4 regions of the Dorea sp. BIOML-A1 genome follow, and region 1 is predicted to be linked to each of the others. Evidence: predicted binding sites of a transcription regulator. Region 1 holds the regulator's gene; each other region holds the start of a gene.
The links. The regulator HrcA, encoded in region 1, represses chaperone genes, less so after heat shock. The targets are predictions, from matches to a motif close to TGTTAGCACTCNNNNNNNNNGAGTGCTAACA.
Positions count from the first base shown of each region.

Region 2: htpG (molecular chaperone HtpG) is a predicted target of HrcA. The motif match lies at 6,052-6,082, and genes of this name have one in related genera.
Region 3: clpB (ATP-dependent chaperone ClpB) is a predicted target of HrcA. The motif match lies at 4,807-4,837, and genes of this name have one in related genera.
Region 4: GT508_RS01420 (co-chaperone GroES) is a predicted target of HrcA. The motif match lies at 2,044-2,074, and genes of this name have one in related genera.

Region 1 is NZ_WWSA01000042.1:2,463-10,597, forward strand. Features, by position in the region: gene GT508_RS13160 (putative manganese-dependent inorganic diphosphatase) at 1-157, shown strand, start outside; gene GT508_RS13165 (flavin reductase family protein) at 177-785, shown strand; gene GT508_RS13170 (polysaccharide deacetylase family protein) at 1,073-1,687, shown strand; gene GT508_RS13175 (replication-associated recombination protein A) at 1,727-3,046, shown strand; gene hrcA (heat-inducible transcriptional repressor HrcA) at 3,205-4,260, shown strand; gene grpE (nucleotide exchange factor GrpE) at 4,297-4,899, shown strand; gene dnaK (molecular chaperone DnaK) at 4,955-6,835, shown strand; gene dnaJ (molecular chaperone DnaJ) at 6,859-8,049, shown strand.
Region 2 is NZ_WWSA01000024.1:24,819-32,953, reverse strand. Features, by position in the region: gene GT508_RS10085 (DHHW family protein) at 1-322, opposite strand, end outside; gene GT508_RS10080 (MBOAT family O-acyltransferase) at 331-1,737, opposite strand; gene GT508_RS10075 (DUF4358 domain-containing protein) at 1,756-2,241, opposite strand; gene GT508_RS10070 (SGNH/GDSL hydrolase family protein) at 2,241-3,095, opposite strand; gene GT508_RS10065 (DUF5721 family protein) at 3,282-3,761, shown strand; gene htpG (molecular chaperone HtpG) at 3,862-5,907, opposite strand; gene GT508_RS10055 (ABC transporter permease) at 6,115-8,135, opposite strand, start outside.
Region 3 is NZ_WWSA01000001.1:58,414-66,548, reverse strand. Features, by position in the region: gene GT508_RS00320 (YibE/F family protein) at 1-34, shown strand, start outside; gene GT508_RS14530 (ATP-binding protein) at 39-812, opposite strand; gene GT508_RS00310 (LytR/AlgR family response regulator transcription factor) at 1,360-2,076, opposite strand; gene GT508_RS00305 (response regulator) at 2,339-2,737, shown strand; gene GT508_RS00300 (hypothetical protein) at 2,715-3,155, shown strand; partial or broken gene GT508_RS00295 (UDP-N-acetylglucosamine 2-epimerase) at 3,384-3,629, shown strand; gene GT508_RS00290 (hypothetical protein) at 3,622-4,554, shown strand; gene clpB (ATP-dependent chaperone ClpB) at 4,893-7,487, shown strand; gene GT508_RS00280 (Y-family DNA polymerase) at 7,478-8,135, shown strand, end outside.
Region 4 is NZ_WWSA01000002.1:128,548-136,682, reverse strand. Features, by position in the region: gene groL (chaperonin GroEL) at 69-1,691, opposite strand; gene GT508_RS01420 (co-chaperone GroES) at 1,731-2,015, opposite strand; gene GT508_RS01415 (hypothetical protein) at 2,128-2,436, opposite strand; gene codY (GTP-sensing pleiotropic transcriptional regulator CodY) at 2,501-3,283, opposite strand; gene topA (type I DNA topoisomerase) at 3,348-5,432, opposite strand; gene dprA (DNA-processing protein DprA) at 5,459-6,538, opposite strand; gene GT508_RS01395 (YifB family Mg chelatase-like AAA ATPase) at 6,549-8,099, opposite strand.

The DNA of each region.
Region 1 (8,135 bases):
TGAGTCGACAGAACTGTTATGCTGTGGGGCAAGGGCAAAAGAGTATATCATTGATGCATTTGACCTGAAAGAAAACACGGAGAAGATGATCTTAAAGGGTGTGGTATCCAGAAAGAAACAGCTGATACCGACTTTGGTAAGTGAATTACAGCAGTAAAGGAAGCGGGGGAGAAGACATGGCAAAGCAGATCTGGAAACCGGGGAATATGCTGTATCCGCTTCCGGCTGTGATGGTAAGTACTGCAGATAAATCCGGCAGATCGAATATCATAACAGTTGCGTGGACAGGAACAGTATGTACGAATCCGGCGATGCTGTATATATCTGTAAGACCGGAACGATATTCGTACAATCTTTTGAAAGACAGCGGAGAGTTTGTAGTAAATCTGACGACCGAGAAGCTGAAAAAGGCAACAGACTGGTGCGGTGTACGTTCCGGTCGTGATGTCGACAAATGGAAAGAGATGCATCTGACGGCCGGCAAAGCGTCAAAGCTTGATCATGCACCGATCATAGAAGAATGTCCGGTGAACATTGAGTGTAAAGTAACAGAGATAAAAGAACTTGGTTCGCATCATATGTTTCTGGCAAAAGTAGAGGCTGTTCAGGTAGGAGAAGAATATCTGGATAAAAAGGGAAGACTACAGCTGGGAAAGGCCGGACTTCTGGCATATTCTCACGGAGAATACCTGACATTGGGAAAGACTCTCGGAACATTTGGATGGAGTGTCAGAAAGCTTTCTGCGTCGGGAAGAAAAGCGGCATCGCGAAAACGAAAGAAATAAAAACAAAATAAATCTAGGGCGTCAGAATGCTGACGCTTTTTTTAAATTCCATGCGTTCGAAATAAGGGTATGAGCATGGAATTTTCTGTCTTTGCATATAGTAAAATGAAATGGTGGTATGTGGGGACAGCATGGAATTAAATCGGTATTATGAATCTGCTGCAATATATAAATGGCGTAAGAAGAGAAAGAAAGCATTTGTTTTGTTCATTTGCATAGTTGGAATCTGTTTTCTTGTGACAAGGATGGTGCGGGTGGAAGATAAGACAACGGTGAAAGTTCATAACATGCATACGGAACAGAATGAAAAAGCCATTCGGTATGTTGCATCAAATATGATAAAAGAGGATCCAAAGATTGCAATTACCTTTGATGACGGACCAAGTCCGGCATGGACTCCGCAGCTTCTGGATGGATTGAAAGAGCGGAATGTAAAAGCAACATTTTTTCTGATCGGAGAAAACGCAAAAAATAATCCGGAACTGGTAAAGAGGGAAGCTGAAGAAGGACATCTGATAGGTAATCATACCTATCATCATGTGGAAATCACACGGGTTCCGGATGAGACGGCACAAGAAGAAATACTGATGACAAATGAAGTGATCACCGGAATTACCGGAGAGGAAGTCTCTTATATGAGACCGCCGTTTGGAGTCTGGCAGAAAAATCTGGAGAGGAAACTGGATGTCATGCCTGTGTTGTGGACCATAGATCCGCTGGACTGGACAACGGACAATGAAGACGAAATTATCAATAAAGTAGTGACGCAGGCGGGGGAAAATGATATTATTTTATTACATGACTGTTATGAATCTAGTGTGAATGCAGCACTACGTATAGTGGATATTTTGCAGAAAGAAGGGTTTGAATTTGTAACAGTCGATGAATTGATAATGAATTAGAGTTGTACTCTTGTGGTTCAACTAAATGGAGATGAAAGAATGGATTTATTTGATTACATGCGGGAGCAGAACATGGAAAAGGAAGCTCCGCTTGCATCCAGACTGCGGCCGACAACATTGGAAGAAGTAGTGGGACAACAGCATATTATAGGAAAAGACAAATTGCTTTACAGGGCGATCAAGGCGGACAAATTAAGCTCAGTCATTTTTTATGGTCCTCCGGGAACTGGGAAGACCACGCTTGCCAAAGTAATTGCCAACACGACCAGTGCGGAATTTACCCAGATCAATGCAACGACTGCGGGTAAAAAAGATATGGAAGAAGTGATTGCCAAGGCAAAAGAGATGCAGGGAATGTACCGGAAGAAGACCATCCTGTTCGTAGATGAGATCCACAGATTTAATAAAGGACAACAGGATTATCTGCTTCCGTTTGTGGAGGATGGTACGATCATCCTGATCGGTGCAACGACGGAAAATCCGTATTTTGAAGTAAATGGGGCGCTGCTTTCCAGATCGAGCATTTTTGAGTTGCAGCCGCTTGCGAAAGAAGATATTAAGACGCTGATCACGAGGGCGGTCTATGACACGGTAAAAGGCATGGGAAGTTATCAGGCAGTGATAGAGGAAGATGCATTGGAATTTCTTGCAGATATTTCCGGCGGGGATGCCAGAAGTGCATTGAATGCGGTTGAGCTTGGTATCCTGACAACAGAACGAGGGGCAGACGGAAAGATTCACATAACACTGGATGTTGCATCCGAATGTATTCAGAAACGGGTAGTCAAATACGATAAGACCGGGGATAATCATTACGATACGATCTCTGCATTTATCAAAAGTATGCGGGGTTCTGATCCGGATGCGGCAGTGTATTATCTTGCAAAAATGCTGTATGCAGGAGAAGATATCAAGTTCATAGCCAGGCGTATTATGATCTGTGCATCGGAAGACGTCGGAAATGCAGATCCGATGGCACTTACGGTAGCAGTATCTGCGTCTCAGGCGGTCGAAAGGATCGGTATGCCGGAAGCACAGATCATCCTTTCACAGGCAGTCACTTATGTAGCGACTGCTCCAAAGAGTAATGCCGCATGCAATGCAATTTTTGATGCAATGGCAAGTGTGAAACGCACAAAGACAACGGTTCCGTCACATCTGCAGGATGCGCACTATAAAGGGGCGCAGAAGCTTGGACATGGTACAGGGTATAAATATGCCCATGATTATCCACATCATTATGTAGAACAACAATATCTTCCGGACGAGATCGCCGGAGAAAAATTCTATGTGCCGAGTGAGAATGGGCATGAGAGGGAGATTAAAGAGTGGATGCAGTATATTCGGAAGAATCAGTAATTCCGGGATGTTATTTATTGACCGGAGTATCCTCTTTCTAAAAAATATCTAAACAGTGTTGACAAAAATATGCGGGAGTGCTATCTTAATAGTCGAAAGGTGTTAGCACTCAGATATAAAGAGTGCTAATAACCTAAAGCCGAAAGGAGGAGGTACCGGTGATAAATCATGAAGAACTGAGTGAAAGAAAACTGAAAATACTTCATGCAGTCATTCAGAATTATCTGGAGACGGGAGAACCGGTTGGTTCCAGAACAATTTCCAAATATACGGATCTGAATTTAAGTTCAGCAACGATTCGTAATGAGATGGCTGATCTGGAAGAGATGGGATATATCATCCAGCCTCATACGTCAGCAGGACGTATTCCTTCGGACAAAGGATACAGGCTCTATGTAGACATGCTGATGGAGGAGAAAGAGCAGGAATTAAATGAGATGCAGGAGCAGATGCTTGATAAGGCTGACAAGATGGATCAGCTTCTGAAACAGGCGGCAAGGGTTCTTGCAACGAATACGAATTATGCAACGATGGTTTCCACTCCGATGAACAATTCGAATAAGATTAAGTTCATTCAGTTGTCTATGGTAGATGAGGAACAGGTGATTGCAGTTATTGTACTGGGCGGCAATGTGATCAAGAACAAGATCATCAACATTGACGAACCGATCAGTAATGAGAATCTGCTGAAGTTAAACATGCTGCTGAATACAACACTCAACGGCATGGCGATTGAAGAGATCAACCTGGGTCTGATCGCCAGATTGAAAGAGCAGGCAGGAATCCACAGTCAGGTAGTCGGATATGTTCTGGATGCAGTTGCGGATGCCATTCATCTGGATGATGACATGCAGATTTATACAAGCGGTGCAACGAACATTTTTAAATATCCGGAGCTGAGTGATAACCAGAGTGCACAGGAGATCATCAGTGCATTTGAAGAAAAACAGCAGTTATCCGAGCTGGTAACCCAGACCCTGGCAAAGGAAGACAATACCGGAATCCAGGTATATATCGGTGATGAGACGCCGGTACAGACCATGCGGGACTGCAGTGTGGTAACCGCAACGTATGAGCTGGGAGATGGTATGAAAGGAACGATAGGAATTATCGGACCGAAACGTATGGATTATGAGCATGTTTTAAAATCTATGAAGCGTCTCCAGACAGAACTGGATCAGATGTTTCATAAGAATGATAGAAAGGTGGAATAACCCTTGGAGAATAAGCAGGAAAAAAGCCAGGAAGATATGGTAAAAGAAGCTGTGGAAGAAGCCAAAAAGTCTGCAGCTGAGACTGAATCTGCAGAAGCTGAGGCGGAGGAGACAGAAGAAACTTCCGAAGAAGCCGGAAGCGAAGAAGCCAAAGAGGATGCAGAAAAGAAAACTGGCAAAAAATTATTTGGTAAAAAGAAAGATAAAAAGGACGAGAAGATAGAAGAACTGACAGATAAGCTTACTCGTCAGATGGCAGAGTTTGATAACTTCCGCAAACGTACAGAAAAGGAAAAGTCCCAGATGTATGAAGTTGGAGCGAAAGATATCATAGAAAAGATTCTTCCGGTTGTAGATAACTTCGAAAGAGGATTAGATGCGGTAAAGGAAGAAGAAAAAGAAGATCCGTTCGTTCAGGGAATGGAAAAGGTATACAAACACCTTGTTACCACACTTGAAGGAATAGAGGTGAAGCCTATTGAAGCAGTAGGTCAGCCGTTTGATCCGAATTTCCACAATGCGGTGATGCATGTGGAAGACGAAAACTTTGGTGAAAATATTGTTGCCGAAGAATTTCAGAAAGGTTACACATACCGTGATTCGGTCGTAAGACACAGCATGGTAAAAGTAGCAAACTAGAAACAAGCATATTCACAATTATCAGAATAAAGAATAATACAGGAGGAAATTTATCATGGGTAAAATTATAGGTATTGACTTAGGAACAACAAACAGTTGCGTAGCCGTAATGGAAGGTGGACAGCCGACAGTTATCGCCAACACAGAAGGCGCAAGAACAACACCATCTGTAGTTGCATTTACAAAGACTGGTGAGCGTCTTGTCGGAGAACCTGCAAAACGTCAGGCAGTAACAAATGCAGAGAGAACAATCTCTTCTATCAAGAGAGAGATGGGAACCGACTATAAGGTAACAATTGAAGATAAGAAATATTCTCCACAGGAGATTTCAGCAATGATCCTTCAGAAATTGAAAGCAGATGCAGAAGGATACCTCGGAGAGAAAGTAACAGAGGCTGTTATCACAGTACCTGCTTACTTCAACGATGCTCAGCGTCAGGCAACAAAGGATGCTGGTAAGATCGCCGGTCTTGATGTAAAACGTATCATCAACGAGCCGACAGCAGCAGCACTTGCATATGGACTTGACAACGAGAAAGAACAGAAGATCATGGTATATGACCTTGGTGGTGGTACATTCGATGTATCAGTTATCGAGATTGGTGACGGAGTTATCGAAGTATTATCTACAGCCGGTAACAACAGACTTGGTGGAGATGACTTCGACCAGAAGATCACAGATTACATGATCGCTGAATTCAAGAAACAGGAGGGTGTTGACTTATCTACAGATAAGATGGCACTTCAGAGATTAAAAGAAGCAGCTGAGAAAGCTAAGAAAGAACTTTCATCTGCAACAACAACAAATATCAACCTTCCATTCATCACAGCTACAGCTGAAGGTCCAAAACATTTTGATATGAACCTTACAAGAGCAAAATTCGATGAACTGACACATGATCTTGTACTGAAGACATCTGAGCCGGTACAGAGAGCATTATCAGACGCTGGCATCACAGCTTCTGAACTTGGTCAGGTACTGTTAGTTGGTGGATCTACACGTATCCCGGCAGTACAGGAAGAAGTAAAACGTCTGACAGGTAAAGAGCCAAGTAAATCTCTGAACCCGGATGAGTGTGTAGCACTCGGAGCATCTGTTCAGGGTGGTAAACTTGCAGGAGATACAGGCGCCGGCGACATCCTTCTTCTGGATGTAACTCCACTGTCACTGTCTATCGAGACAATGGGTGGCGTAGCTACTCGTCTGATCGAGAGAAATACAACAATTCCTACAAAGAAGAGCCAGATCTTCTCTACAGCTGCTGATAACCAGACAGCCGTTGATATCAATGTAGTACAGGGCGAGAGACAGTTCGCAAGAGATAACAAATCCCTCGGACAGTTCAGACTGGACGGAATCGCACCGGCTCCACGTGGAATCCCTCAGATCGAAGTTACATTCGATATCGATGCAAATGGTATCGTAAATGTATCTGCAAAAGACCTTGGAACCGGAAAAGAACAGCACATCACAATTACAGCAGGATCTAACATGTCTGATGAAGATATCGACAAAGCTGTAAAAGAAGCTGCTGAATTCGAAGCTCAGGATAAGAAACGTAAAGAAGGAATTGATGCTAAGAATGAAGCTGACGCTATGGTATTCCAGACAGAGAAAGCTCTGCAGGAAGTTGGCGATAAGCTTGACGGTGCAGATAAAGCAGCAGTAGAAGCTGACTGCAAAGCTCTGAAAGAGTTACTGGAAAAAGCAAATACAGATACTCTTACAGACGAGCAGGTTGCTGAGATTAAAGCAGGTAAAGAAAAACTGACAGAAAGTGCTCAGAAGCTTTTCACAAAGATGTATGAGCAGGCTGGTGCAGCAGCAGGAGCTCAGGGAGCAGGTCCTCAGGCAGATGCTTCAGCAGGAGCAGGTCCGGCACCAGAAGGATTCCAGGGCGACGATGTCGTAGACGGAGATTACAAAGAAGTCTAAGAACATTAAGTGAGGAATAGGAAATGGCAGAGTCAAAAAGAGATTACTATGAGGTGCTTGGGGTCAGTAAAGATGCTGACGAAGCAACTTTGAAAAAAGCATACAGACAGGTTGCCAAGAAGTATCACCCGGATATGAATCCGGGTGATGCTGAAGCTGAAAAGAAGTTCAAAGAAGCTTCTGAGGCATATGCAGTCTTGAGCGATCCGGAAAAACGTCGTCAGTATGATCAGTTTGGACATGCTGCTTTTGACGGAAGTGCAGGAGCAGGCGGCGGATATGGCGGATTCGATTTTAACGGTGCTGATTTTGGAGATATTTTCGGAGATATCTTCGGAGATCTGTTCGGCGGCGGACGCAGAGGCGGACGTGCGAACCAGGGACCAATGAAAGGTATGAATATCCGGAAGAGTGTCAGGATCACATTTGAAGAGGCTGTATTCGGATGCGAGAAAGAATTGGATGTTGTATTAAAAGACCCATGTCCGAAATGTAACGGAACAGGTGCCAAACCGGGAACATCTCCGGAGACTTGTCCGAAATGCGGCGGTAAAGGTCAGGTTGTATATACACAGCAGTCTTTCTTTGGAACCGTACAGAATGTACAGACCTGTCCAGATTGCCAGGGAACTGGTAAGATTATTAAGGAAAAATGTCCGGATTGCGGCGGTACAGGTTATGTAGCCAGCAAGAAGAAGATATCCGTATCCATTCCGGCAGGTATTGATAATGGTCAGAGTGTGCGTATCCGTGAAAAAGGTGAGCCAGGTGTAAACGGCGGACCAAGAGGAGATCTTCTGGTAGAGGTCGTGGTATCAAGACATCCGATCTTCCAGCGTCAGGATATGCATATCTTCTCAACGGTACCGATTACATTTGCACAGGCGGCGCTTGGTGCGGATATCCGTATCAAGACGGTAGACGGAGAAGTAATCTATACTGTAAAACCGGGAACCAAGACCGATACAAAAGTGCGTCTGAAAGGAAAGGGAGTTCCATCTCTTAGAAATGCACAGGTTCGCGGCGATCATTATGTAACGCTTGTTATCCAGACACCGGAACACTTAAGTGCCGAAGCAAAAGAAGCACTTCGTAAATTCGATGAACTGACAGGCAATTCTCTTGGAACAGAAAAGAGTGACAAGACGGAAGAGCATAAAGGTAAAAAGAAAAAAGGATTTATGGATAAATTAAAGGAAACCTTTGATGATTAATTTCATCAGGGGTTTCCTCTTTGTGTCTAGAAGTATCTATGGAAAACCGGTGACGGCAGGTTCTGTAAATCTGACAGGTATTGAAA
Region 2 (8,135 bases), on a different contig from region 1:
TTCCTTTAAATACACCATTTGCCTTACGTTTTCCTGCGATCAGATCAATACGGCTCTTTAAAGCTACCCAGAAATCTCTTCCCGCAAACTGATCCGATACATAAGATTCATACTGTTTCATCCATCTTCCGCTTTCAATACCGGAAATCGTAAGCTTAGGTCTCTGTTCCAGTGCCCGGTTTTCTTTTGCCGAAAATTCCCTGTCAGCAGTTGCAATATTTACCACGAAGAAGATAACCATCATTACAATAAACAGCAATGCAATTACTTTATTTCTCTGTTCTTCTCTTTTTCTTTCCCATTTCTTTCTCGACTGTCTCATCTTTGCTCCTAGAATCTGAAATACAGGAACGGATTATAGGTCTCCGTTACCAGATATGCAATACAGACAATAAACAACGCAGCATATACCACACTGTTAATGATTGTTGTATTCCATTTTTTTGTTCTTAACATATGCTCGTATCTGAAATGAACCAGCGGCGTAGAGCCAAATATCAGGATCAGCCACAGGATCAGGTTGCTTGTAAGAAGATACATACTCTCTCTGTCTGCAAAGCCATGTGCACCTGCACCAAACATCACTCTGATATAATCTGCTGCCTGTCCGAATGAAGAGCTGAAAAACAATACCCAGCCGATCACAACCAGAACAATACTGTAAATATGACGGACTACATCCGGAAGTCTGTCCAGTACCGGCGACAGGAGATATTTTTCAATGATCAGGATCACCCCATAATAGAGTCCCCATGCCACGAAATTCCATGCAGCTCCATGCCATAATCCGGTCAGAAACCATACGATCAGAAGATTCCTGATGTGTTTGATCTTCGATACCCTGTTTCCTCCCAATGGAATATACACATAATCCCTGAACCAGCTGCTCAGCGAAATATGCCATCTGCGCCAGAACTCCGTAATACTCTTAGACACATATGGATAGTTAAAGTTCATATTGAATTCAAATCCAAACATCTTACCGAGTCCGATCGCCATATCCGAATATCCACTGAAATCAAAATAAATCTGGAACATATACGCAAAAGCTCCAAGCCACGCCGTCATCACGGCTATATTACCTTTCGCAAGTCCGCTTACCTCTGTAAAAATCATCCCTGAGGTATTCGCCAGTAATACTTTCTTCGCAAGTCCCCGGATAAAATACATGCTTCCTTCTCCGAATTTTGTCCTTGAGACTTCTCTGGACGCAAGCTGTTCATCTACATCTGCATATTGCACGATTGGTCCCGCAATAAGCTGCGGAAACATCGTTACATATAATGCAAAATTAGGAAGATTCGTCTGCACTTTTACATTTCCCCGATATACATCAATGATATAGGATAATATCTGGAATGTATAAAAGGATATTCCAATCGGAAGCGGCAGTGCATGATAAGAAATATGTACCGGAAGTATCCCGTTCAATGTGTCCAATACAAACCCTTCATACTTAAAAAATCCAAGTACTGCCAGATTAATGATAAGGTTAAAAACCAGGCTCCGCTTTGCAGCTCTCTTATCCTGCAGATTCCTTGCAATATCCAGTCCACTGAAATAATTAAACAATATGGACAGTAGCATCAGAAACAGATATACCGGTTCCCCCCATGCATAAAACACCAGACTCGCCAGCAATAAGATCACATTCCGGAATCTTACCGGCAACAAATAATATAAGATCATCACAGCCGGCAAAAATGAAAATAAAAAAAAAATACTGCTAAATAACATCTCTCTAATTCCTTTTTATCAAATACTCTTCTTAAATGCCGCATCGATACGGTCTGCATCCTTTGAAACTGCCAGCAGCACATAACGTCCTCTGGTCTCAATAATTGCAGCATGTATCAGCTTTGTTTGTTCTACACCATAACCTTCAAAATTCTTTTCCTGTGTATTTACACGACTTTCCACTGCCTTTTCAACCGTCTCGATCTGACTTTCGTTTTTTACCTTTATTACGAGTATTTCATTCACACTCATAACGTCATCCGGAATATACAGACTGATTCCTTCATAATCATTGGCATTCAGACTGTAATATTTTTTCAGATCCTGTGTTGTGCCTTTTTTCATTCCTTCTAATTTTACGGCTTTTGTGATATTCTTTTCAATCGTGTCTACGGATACGGTATTATCCCCTTCCCGGGTCACAAGAAATACTACATAAATGATCAGGAGGACTACCATCAAATATTTTAACAGATTAATCCTGTCTAATTTTCCGTTTTTCATTATAATTCTGCAACCTCCGCCATATGATTTACCCATTCTTTATAATAACCGGTTGACATATGGATTCCATCACCGGCATAATACTCCTGTTTCACCAGCTCTGTATTATCAATAAATGTTACTTTCTCTTTTTCACATAATTTTTTTAATTTCTGATTGAACTCCGGAATTTTTGCATAGACAGAATTCTGATCAATTGCAATCTGCGCTGTCGGAAGTATACTGTTAACATATATTTTTGTATCCGGCAGTGATTTTTTCAGATCTCTGATCACCGGCCTGTATGCTTTTATGAATCCATCCGCATCTCCATTCTGCGCTCCGACATCATTCATCCCGTAAGAAAGGAATAATACTGACGGTTTCATCTCTTTTGCCCTGGCAATATGATCTGCCAGTTTTTCATTATCCCCCGCCGACACACCGGCTCCACGGTCTGCCTGTACATTTGCCTGATCCAGCACACCATATTCGTACAATCCCTGTGTGATGGAATCCCCCAGGACCAGACAATCTGCAAATTTTTCGCTTGCCGGCTGTTCTTCTGCATCCTGTTCTGCCTCACGTTCCTGCGTTTCTAACTCCTTAATCTTTTTATCTGCCTTAGACACATCCATCTCATCCATCGTCTTCAGGATCTCTGTGCCCTTCTTTGTATCCTTCTGTGGATTACTGAGCCTGCGCGCCACCGTAATCCCGCCAATCACCAGAATAGCAACCGCAACGATCACTGCAGTCTGAAGTACCCGGTCTTTTTCTTTCTCACTTTTTATTTCACTTTTCTGCTCCTCAGGATTCACCTCCTGAGTCTCTTCTTTTTCTTCATAAATTGAAGTTTTACTCTCTATATCCACGAAATCTTCTCCTCTTTCGTTTCTCTGTTGATCCTAAATATGTATATCCAATTTATTTTACTGTTTTTCTTTTTGAATGTCAATTTATATCCTCTTTTCTGTCGTCTTTTGTGCTATAATGTTGAATACATTTCCTTATACCTGAAAGGGGAAAATGATCATATAGATTAACAGGAGGTTTTCCTTATGAATGTATACCAGTTATCAGCCAAAAATTGCATGTCGCATCTGCTCTTAAAAGACACTTTCGACAACTTTTCTTTCATAGAAGGCGAGATCACGACCTTCAACAAATTTACCATCAGCGGCTTTCTCCAGGAAGACTTCTTTGATGAAAAACCTGAAGAAACCTACTCCCGCTGGAATAAAATCCGAGACTTCTGCTTCCAGATCATCCGCGGTAAACGCACTCCATTGGGATTCAAGATTGTCCTTGCGCTTCCGGAAGATCAGATCCCGTACTTTCTGACCGCCCACGGTCTCACCGGATACCGCCCGGAAGAGATCCGGGGGCTGTACCTGAACTTCCACTACGATGGACATCACTTACAATGTATCACCGGAACTTCTCTGAACACTTTCACCATGGACAAATCCATCGAAAGAGAATGGGATCAGGAAGTAAAAAACATTTTAAAATCCAGATCCATTGAAGGTGACTACTGATCTGCAGTTTCCGATATAAACAGAGCCGTGCCGCCATGGATTTTCCTTCCACAGCCGCACGGCTCTTATTTTTCATTCCGCCAATCTTAACTTCAAATCTTTACTTTGTAAGCAGCATCATGATCTCATTACTTCTCTGCACAAACGCAGTCATCTCTTCCGGACTGAGCGGCTTATGTGCCAGCATTGCCAGATCATATAACTGTTTGCAGATAATACTTGTGTTCTCACTGTCTTTATGTTCAACTACATACTGAACCAGCGGATGATTTGCATTCAGGATCAGTGTACTTGTTGTACCCATATCCATTCCGTTCATGCCATACATTTTCATCATTTCCTGCATACGACGGTTTTCTTCGGATAACGTCATCATAGAAGCAACATTTTCATCTTTCAGTTTCTCGATTTTAACATCCAGATTCTCGTTTCCAAGCTCTTTGCGGAAAATCTCTACCAGACTGTCAGATTTCTTCTGGAATGCTTCCTTCTCTTCTTCGACAACTTCTTCCTTTGCACCTGCTGTTACATCGGCATCGATTCTCTGGAACTTGATATTCTGGTTACGCTGCTCTAACTGTGTGATAAACGGCGAATCAATGTTGTGTCCTAAGATTACCGCATCCATGCCCTGGTTCTTGAACATGTTAATGTACTGGCTCTGCTGGATCTCGTCCGTCACATAATAAATAACTGTCTTATCCTCTTCTTTGTTCTCAGTATTCTGATCATCTGTCTTGGCATTTTGATCTTCTACTGTTCCTCCATTTGCCTCGATGCAATCTTTCAATGTCAGATATTTGTGATCCAGATTCTTAAACAGAACCGCATCTTTCATCTTGTCACAGAATTTTTCATCTTTCAGGCATCCGAACTTGATGAACGGACTGATGTTATCCCAGTATTTCTCATAATCTTCTCTCTTTGTCTTACACATTCCGGAAAGCTTATCTGCAACTTTCTTGGAAATGTACTCCGATATCTTATTGACGAATCCATCATTCTGCAGTGCACTACGCGATACGTTCAACGGAAGATCCGGACAGTCGATCACTCCCTTTAATACCATCAGATATTCCGGAATGACTTCTTTGATATTATCTGCGATAAATACCTGGTTATTATATAATTTGATCGTTCCTTCAATAGAATCATACTCTGTGTTGATTCTTGGGAAGTACAGGATTCCCTTTAAGTTAAATGGATAATCCATATTCAGATGAATCCAGAACAACGGCTCTTTGTAATCCATAAATACTTTGCGATAGAAGTTCAGGTAATCCTCGTCACTGCATTCATTCGGATGCTTTGTCCACAGTGGATGAATATCACTTAATGAAACCGGACGCTTTTTAATCTTTACTTTTTCTTTGGCAGGTTCCGTCTCTACCATCTCTTTTTCGCCGTTTTCATTCTCTTTTTCTTCCATCTTGGCATCTTCGTGAATATGTTCGATCACTTCATCGTCATCTTTCAGATCAGCTTCATCAATGGTCTCATATTCCGGTTCTGCATTTGCCTTGGAAAGGAAGATTTCTACCGGCATAAAGGAACAATATTTTTCCAGAACTTCTCTCATTCTGTATTCATTTGCAAACTCCAGACTGTCCTCATTCAGATACAGTGTCATAGTGGATCCGACTTCCTGTTTGCTGCCTTCTTCCATCTCATACTCTGTTCCGCCGTTGCTTACCCAGTGTACCGGCTTTGCCCCTTCTTTATAGGAAAGGGTATCGATATGTACTTCGTCAGCTACCATGAATGCAGAATAGAATCCAAGACCGAAGTGTCCGATCATATCATCCTCTGTTGTCTTATCTTTATATTTTTCAAGGAACTGTGTTGCTCCGGAAAATGCGATCTGTGTAATGTATTCTTCTACTTCATCGGCTGTCATTCCAAGACCATTATCTGTAAATTTCAGAGTCTTTTCTTCTGGATTGACTTCAACTTTGATCGCCGGTTTATAATCATCCGGCAACTGGTATTCACCCATCATATCCAGTTTCTTCAGTTTTGTGATTGCATCACATCCGTTGGATACCAACTCACGTGCGAAAATATCGTGATCGGAATATACCCATTTTTTAATAATCGGGAAAATGTTTTCACTGCTGATTGACAAACTACCTTTCTTTGCTGCCATTGTAAATCACTCCTATTTCTACTTTTTATATTTCTATCATATTAGTGACAAAAGGTACTGCTTCTTCTGTCGGCAGACACCTTTTTGCTACATTTTTTCATCTAAGTGATATGATAATACTGCTTATTTTAAAAGTCAATAGAAAATTAGCACTCTTTCAAAAAGAGTGCTAACAATTCTGTGAAATTTATAAACCGTTTATAAACTTTACTCTATACTTTTCAATGATTCTACCATGTCAATCTTTTTCAGTTTAAAATACATTACCCAGTTTACGAACAATGAGAACCCTATCGTAAATAAAAAACTGTAGATATAACTTTTCGGATAAATACTCCGGCCAAACATTGCCGCATCCACTTCTACTGTCTGAATTACAAACAAATGCAGAATCTTACCGAATACAACACCTGCCACGGATCCGATCAACGTCAGCAGGATATTTTCACGGAATACATATTCTGCTACTTCCGTATCATAGAATCCAAGTACTTTCAAAGTCGCAAGTTCTCTCTGGCGTTCTGTGATATTAATGCTGTTCAGATTATAAAGTACCACAAATGCCAGCATTCCGGCTGAGACGATCAGTACAATGATAACCAGATTCAGGCTGGCCAGCATATCATCCAGCTGATCTCTGATATCAAGCAGGTATGAGATTGTCAGTACCTGATCTTTTGACAGGATCTTTTCTCCCGCCTTTTTCACCTGGTCCTCCGAATATCCGTTCTTCGCCCGGAACATGATACAATTATATTTCACCGTCTTTCCAGATACCTTCTTGTAGTACTGCGGTGTAAAATAGATATAATGTCCCATGTAATTTTCACAGATATGCGCAATCTTTACAGTGACACTCTTCTCCGTTCCATTCTTCACTTTGACGGTATCCCCTTCTTTTACATTCAGAAGTTTCGCCGTCTTTTCACTGACAATTACTCCATCACCGGTGAGTGAATACGATTCTTTCGTCTTCCTGTCATGAAAATCCACATACTTTTCTGCAATTTCTGGATTTCCTAATATGCACTGGTACACGCTGAGTTTTTTACCGCCTCCGGATGCGGTCACACTCCGCATATCTGCCTCCATATAACTCTGAATATCTGAATCTGTTTTCAGATACTCCTTTAACTCTTCTTTCTCTGTCTTTGTCACATCATCTTTATAGAATATATGTCCATCATACAGCTGAATCTCTTCATACTGAATATCTGCGATCTCATATACAGAATCCCTCACTCCATATCCGACCAGCATCAGCGCCATACAACCGCCGATTCCGAATACGGTCATAAAGAAACGCTTTTTATAACGCATCAGATTCCTGATCGTGGATTTCCATGTGAAACTCATACGTTTCCAAATGAATCCTATTCTTTCCAGAAATACTCTCCGCCCTTTTTTTGGTGCCGGCGGCCGCATCAGCACTGCCGGTTCCGCTGCAAGTTCCTTATAACAGGATGCAAGCGTTGCTCCCATAGTACATGCGATCGAGGCAGCGGATGCCATCACAGCATAACTCATGTGGTATGGTACGTATATCTTCGGAATATGCGGATACATGATCTCATATGCATAGATTATAATGTACGGAAGGATTTTCTCTCCCACCAGTACTCCAAGGACACTTCCTCCTGCCGTTGCAAGGAATGCATACCCCAGATATTTCGATGCAATGGAAAAATTCCCGTATCCCAAAGCCTTCATGGTTCCTATCTCTATTCTCTGTTCCTCTACCATACGTGTCATACCGGTCAGACTGATCAATGCCGCAACAAGGAAAAACATAACCGGAAATACTTTTCCGATCGCACGCATACGATCCGCATTTTCTCCGAATCCATCATATTCTATCAGTGTACTTCTATCATATACATACCATTTTGGATTCTTGATCTGACTGATCTGCTTACCGGCATCAGCAAGCTTTTTCTCGCTTTTTGCAATTTCTGCTTCCGATGTCTTCTTTCCGTCTTCATATTCTTTCCTGGCATCGGCAAGTTTTGCTTCATTTTCCGCAATTTCTGCCTCTCCTTTTTTCAGCGTCTGCTCCTGTGCTTCCAGTTCTGCTTTCCCTGCATCTAACTGTTTCTGCCCGGACTCTATACTTGCCACTGCACTGCTAAGCTTTGTTTCACTTGCATCCAGCTGCGCTTTTGCCTGATCCAGCTCTGCTTTTGCATTCGTAAGCTGCTGTTTTACAGCGTCCAGTTCGTTCTTCTTTG
Region 3 (8,135 bases), on a different contig from region 1:
GGTTGGAAGGCATTTGCCCGGGTATAATCATTAACTGATTATATCCGGAGCATTATTTTCGCAGAGAAAATACCATCTTCATAGGTAAAGTCACAGACACCACCGTTTTTGTCGGTAATGTGGCGGACGGATTCGATTCCTATGCCGTTTCCGGAGCGTTTGGAGGATTGGAAAACATTGTTTTCTTGTTGTATTTTACCATCGAAGGTATTCTCCACATGAATCAGAAGCAGGTGATTATGGTGGGGATAAACCTCCACATTAATCTTTCTGCGGGCGGGTTCTGTTTTCACACTTGCCTGGATGGCATTTTCCAGCAGATTGGAAAATACAAGGCACAGATTAATCTCATCTATGGAAAGATCAGTGGGCAGGGAAACCAGAGCATGAAAAGGAATATTTTCTCTTTTGGCAAGTGTGGAATAATATCCGAAAACACTGTCAACAGCCTGATTTTCACAGAAATGGAGGTTATAGTCAGAGATTTTTTCGGTTGTAGCGGATAGATATTTTTTAATCTTTTCCATGTCACCCTGCTCTGCCAGAGAGGACAGTTGGACAAAATGATGGCGGATGTCGTGACGCGCCTGTTTTGCTTCTTCAATGGCCATACAGAGATTCTCGTATCTTTCCTGCTGAAGGGAAAGAAAATGGTTCTCCTGCTGAAGTCGGGCATTTCTGTTCAGGCTGACCGCCATCATGAGAAACATGACATAAAACAGGAGCAGGATTATGAGCAGTACAAGACTTAAAACAATATAACACTGCAGAACCCGCCCGGTATATAAAGTGCTGCGGTATTTAGGAATCATAAAAAGATTCACTCCGATGAAGATTACCGGAAGGATCCAGAATACATACCAGGTTTGGGCAAAGTTTTCGTCTGCGATCATTGTCTGAACACAGTGACGGGCAGGATACCAGGCTGCCAGAACAAACAGCAGGCAGATGACGTTATAGAAAATTCCGGCACCGGTACGAAACCACAGCTCATTTTCTGTAATATGCAGGTCAGCAGTTATAAGTGCATTGACTGCCCGGGAAAGACTGTTGACACATGCAAAAACTGCAAAGACTGCCAGAAAAATACTGACGGATTTCCAGACAGAGATTTTTAACGTTTTATGATAAATAAGCATAATAACAGGCAACAGAGGAAACAGGATCCATCTGGTGGGAAAGTGGAGGGCACAGCAAACTGCTCCTCCGAAAATACAGATTCCCAGAAGAAGAGGAAGAAGCCACGCTGTCAGCTTAAGCGGTGTTTGTCGCAGATAGCTTTTTACAGGCAGATATGACAGCAGTATGCCGGGAATGATTACGGAAAGTTCAAGTACAGGGCGAAGTATGTCAGTCATTTCAGGACCTCCTTTGGAACAGAAATTCCATAAATGTCTGTCTGGCGTTTTTGAGCAGCTTCCGGCTGACCGGGACATTGCTTCCGTTATCAAGGCAAAAACCTGATCCGTCAAAATCAACGGCATGCTCCAGATTGATCACAACGCCCCGGTTACACTGATAGAAACGTGCGTCCATTTTCAGGGAGGTTATGAAGGAATCAAAGGACTGGCGGGTGACCAGTTCCCTTTCACCGGCAGTGTAGATGTGGATCATGTGAGAAAAATGCTCTGCGTAGATTATTTTCTGGAAAGGAATCTGAATATTACTGCCGTTTACCTTAACATCTATGTATTTTCCAGAATCCGGGATGCGGGAAAGGATTTCATCTGCCAGTGCGGAAATATCATTTTCACTGTAGGGCTTTACAAGATAGTGCAGAGCCCGGACCTGAAATCCCTCTAAAGCATGGTCAGTGGAAGTTGTTGTAAAGATCAGCAGACAGTCTGTGTCTGATCTGCGAAGTTCTTTTGCGATATCAATTCCATTGGCTCCATTCATATAAATATCCAGAAACACTACAGTGAAAGGGCATTCTTTCGCTGAAGTGAGGAATGTTTCTCCATTTTCATATTCAAATATATCTGTATGGACATTGCGTCTGGAAAACTGAGATTCCAGTCTGTTTCGCAGCAGTGTCCGTTCGTCTGAAATATCATCAACAATTGCAATTTTCATAGTAGATCTTCCTTATATATATTTATAAAATTCCGCTTGCTGAGACTTTTTCATCTGTGTAATCTATAGCCGCAGACAGGCAAGTGGAGTAGTTATTTCAAAAACGCTCTGGTAACAGTATATCACAAAACAATATTACGGAGTTACAATTCGTGCTATTTTCTGTCGCTTCGTGACAGAATTGTTGAAATGATTTCTGCCTTTCTTATAATGAGAATAACAAATGAAACTACCTTAAATGGAAAGGGAGGGGAGTGGTGTCGTGTATTGTATTGCCATATTGACTAACCAGGAACAGGAAGGACAAAAAAGTGCGGAATATATCAGGAATTACTGTACAGAGAAGCAAGTCTTTCCACTGATTGAAATTTATCAGAATCAGGAACAATTTTTTGCACAGACATTGAAAACAGTACCGACAGTGGTGTTTCTCGCATTACCGGGTGTGTCCGGCCTGAATGCAGCAGAACACCTTCGGTCTCTGTATCCGAAATGTGGAATTATCTGGTGCAGTGATCTTGATTTTTCGCTTCATGCGTTCAGGCTGCGGATAGAATATTTTTTTATGAAACCTGTGGAAGAGCAGAAAATAAAAGAAGGTCTTTCCATCTGGTTTGAATGTAAAAAAGGAGGGGGCTATGAAAGAAAAGAAAGTAATTGATTATACCAGAACCTATCGAAGAATTGAGGCAGATAAAAAGAAATGTATTCTGTATATTGTCATACTGATCCTGCTTGGCTTTCTGCTTATGTGGACTCAGATCGATGATCTGACCAGGATGATCTGTAAGATATGTGCCGGTGTTTTAAAGAAATATGAACCGCATATGTATGTTGGAATCCGCTCAGAAACGTATCCTCTGTTTGGAAAAATCAGCTATCTCAGTGCAGAAACCGTATATCCGGGAATACAGATAAGCCTTATAAATACAGGAATTTCTCTTGGAGTAATCATTCTGCTGGCGTGCCTTCCATGGAAGGGTCGCCCTCTTGCTATATATCTGATTCTGTGCAGTGCAATTCATCTGATAAACAGTCTATGGTTTGTGTTTGGAGAAAATATTTTCCGTATACTTTAACCGTTTATTCAAAATTATATATGCTTCAGGAAATTGGCATATGGGTGATGTTTTTTGTTATGACAGTTATGGTCACCGGAATAATAGGAGACAGGGGAGTGATCTATAAGCTTTTGACGCTTCTTGCAATCATGTTGTATTCCATTGTATTTGGAACTGTTCGTAGCTATTATGAAAGGTTATATTATTTTTGTTATTATTCTGATGCTTCTGTACACAGCCAGACATCAGGAAGAAGCGCCTGCGTTGGGAAAACCAGTACTGGTCATGCGGGATACAACAGAACGTCCGGAAGGGGTGGAAGCAGGAACCTTAAAGCTTGCAGGCACGAAGATGGATGATATATACAGAGAATGCAGGCAGCTCCTTACAGAACCAGAGATTTACAGAAAGATGAGTAAGGCCAGAAATCCTTATGGTGATGGGACGGCAAGTATCAAGATCAGAAAAATTCTGGAGGATATAAATGCATGAGTATAAACAAAACCAATGCAAAAAAAAAGTGAAAAATCGAAAGAACGTGGTGGGACTTATTATATTTTGCATAACTGTGGGGATTGTATTTTTGTATGCTTATTATCAGAATCTGAGAAAAGAAATAGATGCCCGTCAGAAATGGCTGGAAACAGATGGGAAAATGGGAATCTACAGGAAAGAGAGTGGAAAACTTATTTATAAAGAAAAGGTTGATTCCGAAGACGGATATCTAGGTATGTATCTTTTCCTTATGGGAAAATACCTGGAAAAGACAGAAAATACAGATTTGCCGGAATACTGGAAAAAAGGAATCAGCCTTGCATTAAAAAAGATTCAAAGCCTGATGCGGGATGGAATCACACAGGTCTCAGAAGAAAATACAACCGCTTATCTGATGGATAATCTGGAAGTATGGAAAGGTCTGCACGAATTGGAACTTGCAGGACTGGAAGATACACAGGCAATCAGTGAAATGCGTAAAAAGATACAGGCGCAGATAGAAAATATATTCTGGGATGATGCGAATCAAAGATGGAGAATTATTGGAAACAGTGATCTGTATGATCAGATAGAATTTTATCCGGATGGTGTTGCTCAGATTTATCCGCTGATCTATGAATTTCCGGTAAAAGAGAAGAAAAAGCAAAAGATATTATATGATCAGTTTACGGAAAAGTTTCAGTGGCAGAAATTGAATAAAAAAAGAAATGGCTTTTTGTGGGCAATGACAGGAATGGCTGCCGCGCAGATGGGAGATATCAATAACCTTGTGGAATTAATAGAAAATTATGAAACAGAATACTGTGAGAATCGAAAATATCCGCTTTACACAGGCGAAGCGGGATGGATATGCATGGAATGTGAGAAATTGTATAGATTATATGAAAGAAAAATAAAAACAGGATTTATACTGTGTGCATGATTGCGGGGGCGCAGATGTCTAAAATGAACCTGTCAGAAACTGTGACTGCTGTGAGATAAACCAGAAGTCGTTGTCGTAAAATGTGGTAAGAAAATCGAGTGCGAAAGAGAATGTTATGCCATGTACAGCTCGGAAAAGAGTTCCCTCGCTGTAGGGCTGTCGCCCTATAAAATAGCAAAAAAGACGCCTTTGCAAGGGCGTCTTTTTTCACCATTTTGCATGGCTTACAGCGTTCACAAATTCTTCACAAATAATTAGCACTCACCTCTTGACAGTGCTAACAAAAAGATGTAATGTTATATTGCAAATAGAACAAGAGCAAAAAGGAGGTTGTCTATATGAATATAAATAAATTTACACAAAAATCACTGCAGGCTGTACAGAACTGTGAACGTATTGCAATGGACTATGGCAACCAGGAGATTGCACAGGAGCACCTGCTCTATGCATTGCTGACACAGGATGACAGTTTGATTGCGAAATTGATGGAAAAGATGGGGCTGGATAAGAATCTCATCATTAACAGAGTAGAAGAAGCCATTCAGAAACGGCCAAAAGTTCAGGGCGGACAGCAGTATGTCGGACAGGATCTGAATAAAGCATTGATTCATGGTGAAGATGAAGCCAAAGCAATGGGAGATGAATATGTATCGGTAGAGCATCTCTTCCTTTCTATTATGAAATATGCAGGCAAAGAAGTAAAAGCACTTTTCCGTGAGATGGGTATTTCAAGAGAAGGATTCTTACAGGCACTTTCAACCGTCAGAGGTAATCAGAAAGTGACCAGTGATAACCCGGAAGATACCTATGATACATTGAATAAATATGGTACAGATCTGGTAGAAAGAGCAAGAGAACAGAAGATGGACCCGGTCATCGGACGTGATTCCGAGATCCGGAATGTGATCAGAATCCTTTCCCGTAAGACAAAGAATAATCCAGTCCTCATCGGAGAACCTGGTGTAGGTAAGACTGCTGTTGTCGAAGGGCTTGCACAGCGTATTGTGCGCGGTGATGTACCGGAAGGCTTGAAAGAGAAGACGATCTTCTCTCTGGATATGGGAGCACTGGTAGCCGGTGCAAAATATCGTGGTGAATTCGAAGAACGTCTGAAAGCAGTACTGGAAGAAGTGAAAAACAGTGACGGAAGGATCATCCTGTTCATTGATGAATTACACACAATTGTCGGAGCAGGTAAGACAGACGGAGCTATGGATGCCGGTAATATGTTAAAACCTATGCTGGCAAGAGGAGAATTGCACTGTATCGGCGCAACGACACTGGATGAATACCGTCAGTATATTGAAAAAGATGCAGCTCTTGAGAGACGTTTCCAGCCGGTTATGGTAGAAGAACCAACCGTTGAAGATACCATCTCAATCCTTCGTGGACTGAAAGAGCGTTATGAAGTGTTCCACGGTGTAAAGATTACAGACGGTGCATTGGTAGCAGCTGCAACCTTATCTGACCGTTACATTTCTGACCGTTTTCTTCCGGATAAGGCCATCGACCTTGTAGATGAGGCATGTGCACTGGTTAAAACAGAACTGGATTCTATGCCGGCAGAGATGGATGAATTGAATCGTAAGATTATGCAGATGGAGATTGAGGAAACTGCATTGAAGAAAGAAGATGACAGATTAAGTAAAGAACGTCTGGAACATTTACAGCAGGAATTGGCAGAACTCAGAGATGAATTTGCAGGAAAGAAAGCACAATGGGATAATGAAAAAGTCGGTATCGAGCGTGTTCAGAAACTCCGTGAAGCGATTGAACAGGTTAATAAAGATATAGAAAAGGCAAAGCATTCTTATGATCTGGAAAAGGCTGCAGAACTTCAGTATGGTAAACTGCCACAACTCCAGAAACAGTTAGAGGATGAAGAAGCCAAAGTAAAAGATGAAGATCTCTCACTGGTACATGAAAGTGTCAATGATGAAGAGATCGGAAGAATCGTATCCCGTTGGACTGGAATTCCTGTTGCAAAATTAAATGAAAGCGAAAGAAGCAAGACTTTACATTTGGGTGATGAACTGCATAAGAGAGTTATTGGACAGGATGAAGCGGTAGAACTGGTAACAGAAGCCATCATCCGTTCCAAAGCAGGAATCAAAGATCCGACCAAACCAATCGGTTCGTTCCTGTTCCTTGGACCTACCGGTGTAGGTAAGACAGAGCTTGCAAAAGCACTGGCAGAGAATCTGTTTGATGATGAGAATAACATGGTACGTATCGATATGAGTGAGTATATGGAGAAATATTCCGTGTCCCGTCTGATCGGAGCGCCTCCGGGATATGTCGGATACGATGAAGGTGGTCAGCTTACAGAAGCAGTCAGAAGAAGACCATATTCTGTCGTATTGTTTGATGAAGTGGAAAAGGCACATCCGGATGTATTCAATATTCTGTTACAGGTATTAGACGATGGACGTATCACCGATTCACAGGGACGTACCGTGGACTTTAAGAATACGATCCTGATCATGACATCCAATATTGGATCTCAGTATCTGCTGGATGGTATGGACGAAAATGGCAACATCAGCCAGGAGAGCCAGAATGCGGTAATGGAAGACTTAAGAGCACACTTCAGACCAGAGTTCCTGAACCGTCTGGATGAGACGATCATGTTCAAACCATTGACGAAAGACAATATTTATGACATTATTGACTTATTAGTAGCTGATGTCAACAAACGTCTGGCTGATCGTGAGATTTCTATTTTCCTGACCGAAGATGCGAAGAAATATGTCGTAGACGGAGGATATGATCCGAATTATGGTGCAAGACCACTGAAGCGATTCCTCCAGAAACACGTCGATACACTGGCAGCAAAACTGATGCTGCAGGGCGACGTAGGCGCACAGGATACGATCATCATAGATGTGGAAGACGGTAAGCTTGTGGCAAGGAGTCAGAGTGTGTGCGAATAATATTTCACATAGATGTCAATTCAGCTTATCTTAGCTGGACTGCAGTAGAACAACTAAAGAATGGAGCGAAAGTGGATATCCGGACGATACCGGCGATCATTGGCGGCGACCAGAAGTCCCGCCACGGTATCGTTCTGGCAAAATCCATTCCGGCAAAAAAATATGGCATTCGTACGGGGGAACCTGTTGCGAATGCCTTTCGTAAGTGTCCGAATCTGAAAAGTTATCCGCCGGATCACCAGATGTACCGCGAATACAGCCGGAGACTTATGGATTTCCTTCGTACCTACACGACACATATAGAACAGGTCAGTGTGGATGAATGTTACATGGATTTTACAGAAATCGCAGACCGGTTCACATCTCCTGTGGAAGGTGCGAATGAAATTAAAGATGAGGTGTATAAAAGGTTCGGATTCACGGTAAATGTGGGGATATCTTCCAGAAAAGTTCTGGCAAAGATGGCATCCGACTTTGAAAAACCGAATAAAGTGCACACGCTGTTCCCGGAAGAAGTTCCGGTGAAAATGTGGCCGCTGCCGATCGGAGAGTTATTTATGGCAGGTCGTTCCAGTGTAGAGACGATGAAGAAGCTGGAAATCTATACGATCGGAGATCTGGCGAATACAGATCCGGCGATTCTTGAAT
Region 4 (8,135 bases), on a different contig from region 1:
ATTGTAGCACACCTGAATCAAAAAAGAAAACTCCTCTGACGAGGAGTTCTCAAAAATTTAATATTCTGTTACATCATACCCATACCCGGATTTCCTGCCGGTACAGCCGGTGCATCTTCTTTGATATCTGCTACAACAGATTCTGTTGTGAGAAGTGTAGAAGCAACAGATGTTGCGTTCTGCAGTGCACTTCTTGTAACCTTAGCAGGATCCAGAATTCCGTTTTCCACCATATCTACGTACTGTTCTGTCAGAGCATCAAATCCGGTTCCCACTTCTGATTCTCTTACCTTGTTAATGATAACAGCACCTTCCAGTCCTGCATTGGCTGAGATATGGAACAGTGGTGCTTCCAGAGCTTTCAGGACAACCTTTGCACCTGTTTTCTCATCACCTTCCAGTCCGTCAATCGCTTCAGCAACTGCTTTGGACGCATGAATGTATGCAGATCCACCACCGGAAATGATACCTTCCTCTACTGCTGCTCTTGTGGCGTTCAAAGCATCTTCCATACGAAGTTTTGCTTCTTTCATCTCTGTCTCCGTTGCTGCTCCGACACGGATAACAGCTACGCCGCCTGCAAGTTTTGCAAGTCTTTCCTGAAGTTTTTCTCTGTCAAAGTCAGATGTTGTCTCTTCGATCTGTGCCTTGATCTGGGCAACGCGGTCTGCGATTGCATTCTTATCTCCCATACCATCAACAATTACTGTATTTTCTTTCTGTACTTTTACAGATTTTGCACGTCCAAGCTGATCCATGGTTGTATCTTTCAGTTCCATACCGAGTTCCTCAGAAATAACCTGACCACCTGTCAGTGTAGCAATGTCTTTTAACATTTCTTTTCTTCTGTCACCGTATCCAGGTGCTTTTACAGCTACAACATTGAATGTTCCACGCAGTTTATTAACGATCAGAGTTGTAAGTGCCTCTCCCTCAATATCTTCTGCGATAATAAGAAGTCTTGCTCCAGCCTGAACAATCTGCTCCAGAAGTGGAAGAATTTCCTGAATATTAGAAATCTTCTTATCTGTGATCAGAATATATGGATCATCCAGATTTGCTTCCATCTTATCCATATCTGTAGCCATATATGCAGATACATATCCACGGTCAAACTGCATACCTTCTACAAGATCCAGCTCTGTCTTCATAGTCTTAGACTCTTCGATCGTAATAACTCCGTCATTAGATACTTTCTCCATAGCATCTGCCACCATCTGTCCGACTTCAGCATCACCTGCAGAAATTGCTGCCACTTTTGCAATCTGATCTTTGTCTTTTACTTTGCTTGACATCTTCGCAATGGCTTCTACTGCCACATCTGTTGCTTTCTTCATTCCTTTACGGAGAATGATCGGATTTGCCCCTGCTTCCAGGTTCTTCATACCTTCATGAACCATTGCCTGTGCAAGTACAGTTGCTGTTGTAGTACCGTCTCCTGCTACATCATTTGTCTTAGAAGCAACTTCTTTGATCAGTTGTGCTCCCATATTTTCAAATCTGTCTTCCAGTTCAATCTCTTTTGCAATTGTTACACCGTCATTTGTGATCAGTGGTGCTCCGAAAGATTTATCCAGAACGACATTGCGTCCTTTTGGTCCGATTGTTACTCTTACTGTATCAGCGAGCTGATTAACACCAGCTTCCAGCGCTCTTCTTGCTTCTGCACCATATTTAATTTCTTTTGCCATTGGTATCTACCTCCTGAAATATATGAATTAATTGTACAATTACTCGCAGATGGCCAGAATATCATCCTGTTTTACAATGATATATTCCTCGTCATCAATCTCAACATTCGTTCCTGCATATTTGGAATAAATTACCTGCTGTCCTGTTGTAACATGCATCTCAACTTCTTTACCATTCACCATTCCACCTGGTCCTACAGCAATAACCTCTGCCTGCTGCGGTTTTTCCTTAGACTGTCCAGGAATCACGATTCCCGACTTTGTAGTCTCCTCTGCTACACACTGTTTTAATACAACTCTGTCACCTAATGGTACTAACTTCATATCTATTCCTCCTTAATTATTTCTGCATTATTAGCACTCAACAAAAGAGAGTGCTGAAAGATTCTAGATATAAAATAGCACTCTCTTTTTGGTTTGTCAACACACTTTCTATTTAGTTTAGAACTTTTTTATAAAATCCATTTTGAATTTTAAATTTCATAACCCTGCCTGCCTTGTTCCAGTAACGTTCTTTTAATATTCCTTTGCAGACCACAGGATCTTTCGGATCCTCTATGCTGCACTCATAGATTCCATCCAAAGAATAAAAGGTGAGTTCCGCCTCTTCCGATACCAGATACAGCGTCTCCTCCTCTTCATCATATGCTATGATCTTGCATAAATATTCCGTTTCATCAAAAAAACTGTCTTCCAGAATTACGCGGTCCATTCTGAGTTTTGCCGTACATCCTCCATATTTCACTATCCGCATCCTCCTTTATACTGTGAAAAGGGTATCAGTTGCCCGATACCCTTTGTAGTTCTTATTATTTTGTACGTTCTGCTTTAATGCGGTCAAGTTCCGTAAATACATAATCATTGATTACTTTAATATACGTTCCTTTCATGCCGGAAGAACGGGATTCGATCACACCCGCACTTTCGAATTTTCTCAGAGCATTGACAATTACCGATCTGGTAATTCCGACACGGTCTGCAATCTTACTTGCGACCAGAATTCCTTCCGCACCATCCAACTCATCAAATATATGAATGATTGCTTCCAATTCCGAATACGACAATGTACTGATTGCCGATTGTACAATATGCTCTTTTCTGGTTTCTTCTGCACTTTCTTCATTCACAGATCTTAACATCTCAAGACCAACAACCGTTGTTCCGTATTCACTCAAAATGATGTCATCAATCTCATACACTTTATCTTTTTTATAGATAAACAGTGTCCCGAGTCTTTCCCCTGCAATGTCAATCGGCGTAATAATCGCCTGATAACCTTTGACAGCTTCTTCGGAAAATCCTAATGTCTGAAGATTTACATTTTCTTTTGTTGATAAGATACTAAGCAGTCGCTCATTCAGCATATCATCTACATGTTTTCCGATTTCTCTCTCGATCAATTCGGTAATGTAAGGCACACCTTCGCATTTGCTTCCGCCAAGCACTTTTCCTTTTTTACTGATCACTAATACGTTCGAATTTAAAATTTCTGTAAGGACTTCGCAGATATCATTGAAGACAACTTTACTCGAACTATTGTTATGCAGTAATTTGTTGATTTTTCTGGTTTTATCCAACAATTGTACGCCCATTTACATTCCTCCATCCTTATGAATGTATATTATCATACAATTCTGAAATATTCAACGAATATCATTAATTATCCTTATTATTTTCAATATTTTCTACATATCCGCACTGTTCATCGCTGCAAACCAGTTTATTTCCTTTTTCCAGCATGTATTTACCACATCTCGGACATTTTTTTGTCGATGGCTTCTGCCATGACATAAATTCACATTCCGGGTTATCCTCGCAGCCGTAATATCGTCTTCCCTTTTTCGTCTTCCGGATTACCACATCTTTACCACAGACAGGGCATGGTACACCTATCTTTTCCAGATATGGTTTCGTGTTACGGCAGTCAGGGAATCCCGGGCATGCAAGGAATTTTCCATGCGGGCCATATTTGACAACCATATTGCGGCCGCACTCCTCACAGATCACATCTGTCACTTCATCTTCAATCTTCACCTGTTCCAGTTCTGTCTCGGCTTTTTCCACTGCTGCCTCCAGATCCGGATAAAAATTCTCAATGATTGTCTTCCATCTGACTTTTCCTTCCGCAACGCCATCCAGAAGGCTCTCCATATTTGCCGTAAAGTTCACATCCACAATACTCGGGAAGGACTGTTTCATAATATTATTCACTACTTCTCCGATTTCCGTCAGATACAGATTCTTATTCTCTTTTGCCACATAGCGTCTTGCAATGATCGTAGAAATTGTCGGCGCATATGTACTTGGACGCCCGATTCCAAGTTCTTCCAGTGTCTTAACCAATGTTGCCTCTGTATAATGTGCCGGTGGTTGTGTAAAATGCTGCTTACTGTTCAGACTTTCTTTCGTAAGGACAGAATCCATATCCAGTCCTTTTAACAGCACATTGTTCTCTTCTTTTGTCTCGCCGGCTTCCGTATATACACTGCGGAACCCTTCAAAAACAATCTTGGATGCAGCGACTGTAAAACGATACTGTCCTGCGGCAATCTTTACAGAAGTCGTCTCGTATCTGGCCGGCTGCATTCTGCTGGCAATAAAACGTTTCCATACAAGCTGGTACAGACGGAACTGGTCACGGCTTAAGAATTCTTTCACTGCTGCCGGTGTTCTGGTTACATCTGTCGGACGGATCGCCTCATGTGCATCCTGAATGATCTTCTTGTCTGAAGATTTCTTAACGTCTCCGTCGGCAACATACTCTTCACCGAAGCCTTCCCTGATATATTCTCTTACTGTTGTATCCGCTTCCTCTGAGATACGGGTAGAATCCGTACGCAGGTATGTGATCAATCCCACAGTACCACTGCCTTTGATATCCACACCCTCATATAACTGCTGGGCAATACGCATGGTCTTGGCTGTTGCAAAATTCAATGCCTTGGATGCTTCCTGCTGCAACGTACTGGTTGTAAACGGTACCGGTGCCTTCTTGGTACGTTCTCCTTTTTTTATATCGGCAACAGAATACTCCGCATTTTCTACTTCTTTCATGATCTCGTCCAGTTCTTCCCTGGATGAGATTGTCATCTTATTCTTTTCTGTACCATAGAACTTAGCAGTCAGAAGTTTTCTTTCTCCTTTGACCTTCAGATCCGCATCCAGTGTCCAGTATTCTTCCGGAATAAAAGCATTGATCTCTTCTTCTCTGTCTGCGATAATACGCAATGCAACCGACTGTACACGTCCGGCACTTAATCCTCTCTTAACCTTTGCCCACAGGAGCGGACTGATCTTGTAACCTACAATTCTGTCCAGTACACGGCGTGCCTGCTGCGCATCCACCAGATCCATATCGATTTCTCTTGGATTCTTAAGCGACGCTTTTACTGCATTCTTAGTAATCTCATTAAAACTGATTCGATAAACTTTCTTATCTTCTAATTTCAAAGCTTTACTCAGATGCCAGGATATTGCTTCTCCCTCCCGGTCCGGGTCAGTTGCAAGATATATCTTGTCCGCCTTTTTGACTTCCTTACGAAGCTTCGCAAGAATCTCTCCCTTTCCTCTGATCGTTATATACTTTGGTTCGTAATCATTTTCAATGTCGATACCCATCTGGCTTTTGGGCATATCTCTCACATGACCGTTCGATGCGGTCACTACATAATTACTTCCTAAGAACTTCTTAATGGTCTTCACCTTTGCAGGTGACTCCACGATTACCAGATAGCGTGCCATAATTTCCTCCATAATACCGACCGTTCTTACAACAGCCTTATATAATAATTTCTGGATACTTCTTCTGCGTATCCTTTCAATTCCAAAGTAATCAGTCTTTCCATCAATTCTGAAATAGAAAGTTCTGTTTCTTTCATCAATTCATCGATTCCTTTCGGGAACAAATCGAGACAACTATACACCATACGCTCAGGACTTTCAAGCATTTTTTCATTTTTGTTATTTTTTTGTCCAATTTGCATCCGATTCAGATTCCATTCATCCATCAGTTCTTCCGGTGTGATCAGTATTCCCGCTCCCTGCCGGATTAGTCTGTGACATCCCTGACTCAACGCACTTGTCACCGGTCCCGGAAGTGCATAGACATCCTTCCCCTGATCCAGTGCAAAATCTGCAGTGATCAAAGATCCGCTCTTTTCTTTTGCCTCTATCACCAGTATCCATTCCGCCAGTCCACTGATAATCCGGTTCCGCATCGGAAAATTTCTTGCAAGTGGTTCGGTTCCGGGTGGAAATTCCGATATGATTCCGCCTTTTTTTTGAATGTCCATATATAATCCTATATTTTCTCTTGGATAACACACATCCACTCCACATCCCAGAACAGCAAACGTTGTTCCGTCTCCGTTCAAAGCACCTCTCTGCCCTGCTCCGTCGATTCCTCTCGCCATACCGCTTATCACCTGTACTCCCGCATGCCCAAGACATTTCCCATACTGCAATGCCATTTGTTCTCCATATGAAGTACAATTCCTGGCCCCTACGATTGCTGCGCTTTTCACATTTTCATCCGGCAGCGATCCAAGTACGTACAAGGCGTACGGGGGATCTGTGATCACTTTCATTTTTTTCGGATAATCATCCGAAAAATACGGCACAAATTTTATCTTCTTTTTCACGGATTTTTCCCATTGCATTTCGAGATTAACTGTTTTCTTTGCTTTTTTCAGTCTCTCTATATCCTTCTCATTCAGAAATGTATGTTTCTTCAAATTAGTTTCTTCTATATAATATATTGCTTTTCCATTTCCATATACCTCTCTTAATTTTCTTTTTTTCAGATTCGAAATGCCTTCTATCCCTGCCAGCCAGTATTCATATATCATTCACATCCTCCTAACGTCCCCAATACTTCTTATCCAGTGACCGGTAAGCAATAGCTTCTTTTAAATGTTTCTCCTTTACCTTCTCACTGTAATCCAAATCTGCAATTGTCCTTGCCACACGCAGGATCTTATGATAGGTCCTTGCTGTAAGCCCGATTCTTTCAAATGCAAGCTCCATCATCTTTCTTTCGCGCTCTCCCAGTTCTACGTAATGTCCGATCTCCTGCGGTCCTAATACTGCATTTGTCCTGATATCTGTTCCTTTATATCTTTCCCTCTGTATATTCCTTGCATCCGTCACTCTGCGGCGTATCGTCTCAGATGTCTCTTCCCCTTCCAGATCTTTCCGTTCTCCGTCCAGATCCCGGTATACAACTTTCGGAGTCTCTATGCAGATATCCATACGATCCAGGAACGGCTGGCTGATCTTGCCAAGGTATTTCTGAATCTGCCCGGGTGTGCAGGAACATTTCTGCACATCCGGATAGTTTCCGCATGGACACGGATTCATTGCTGCCACCAGCATGAATTCCGCCGGAAATGTAAAATTTCCATAATTTCTCGCAATATGAATCTGATGTTCTTCCAATGGCTGTCTTAGTACTTCCAGAACATTTCTTGGAAATTCCGCAAGTTCATCAAGAAACAGCACACCTCCGTGTGCCATACTGATCTCCCCGGGCATCGGTATTCTGCCGCCCCCTGTCAGCGCTGTTCTGGTGATTGTATGATGAACATTACGAAACGGACGCTGTGTGATCAGCGGGTATTCCTGATCCACCAGCCCCAATACACTGTAGATCTTCGTAATTTCCAGACTTTCTTCCCATGACAGTTCCGGTAAAATGGTTGCGATCCGCTTTGCGATCATCGTTTTTCCGGATCCAGGTGATCCAGCCATTAACAGATTGTGCCCTCCTGCCACTGCAATTTCTGCTGCACGTTTCACCGCTTTCTGTCCGCAGATATCCGCAAAATCTTCTCTGGTTCTATGTTGTTTGTTTTTTTCATTTTCTTTTTTCTCCCTTTTAGACTTTTCCGAACGCGCAGCTCCGTTCAGATACGCACAGAGTTCCTCCAGATTATCTGCCGGTAGAATCTCGATTCCTTTTACGAGTCTTCCTTCTGTCTCATTCTCTCCGGGCAGGATAAAGCTTTTACATCCTTGTTCTTTCGCCTCTATCACCATCGGCAGAACTCCCGGTACACCTCTTATTTTCCCCTCCAGACTCAATTCCCCTGTTACGATCACCCGTTCCATTGCTTCTTCCGGTATATACCCCATAGCTGCCAGCACCGCCAGAGCAATCGGCAGATCAAACGATGCCCCTTTTTTCCGGACAGTTGCCGGCGCAAGATTGACAATGATTTTCTTTGCCGGAAGTTTCATCCCCGAATTGCGGATTGCTGTTCTCACCCGTTCTGATGCCTCTTTCACTTCCGAAGACAGATATCCCACCATATGGAACATCGGAAGTCCGTTACTTACATCCGCTTCCACACGGATCATCTCTACCCCCAGTCCCTGAACTGAAGCAGATAAAACTGTACAAAATGCCATCTGCACACTCCTTTCCATACCAGACCATGCAGAACC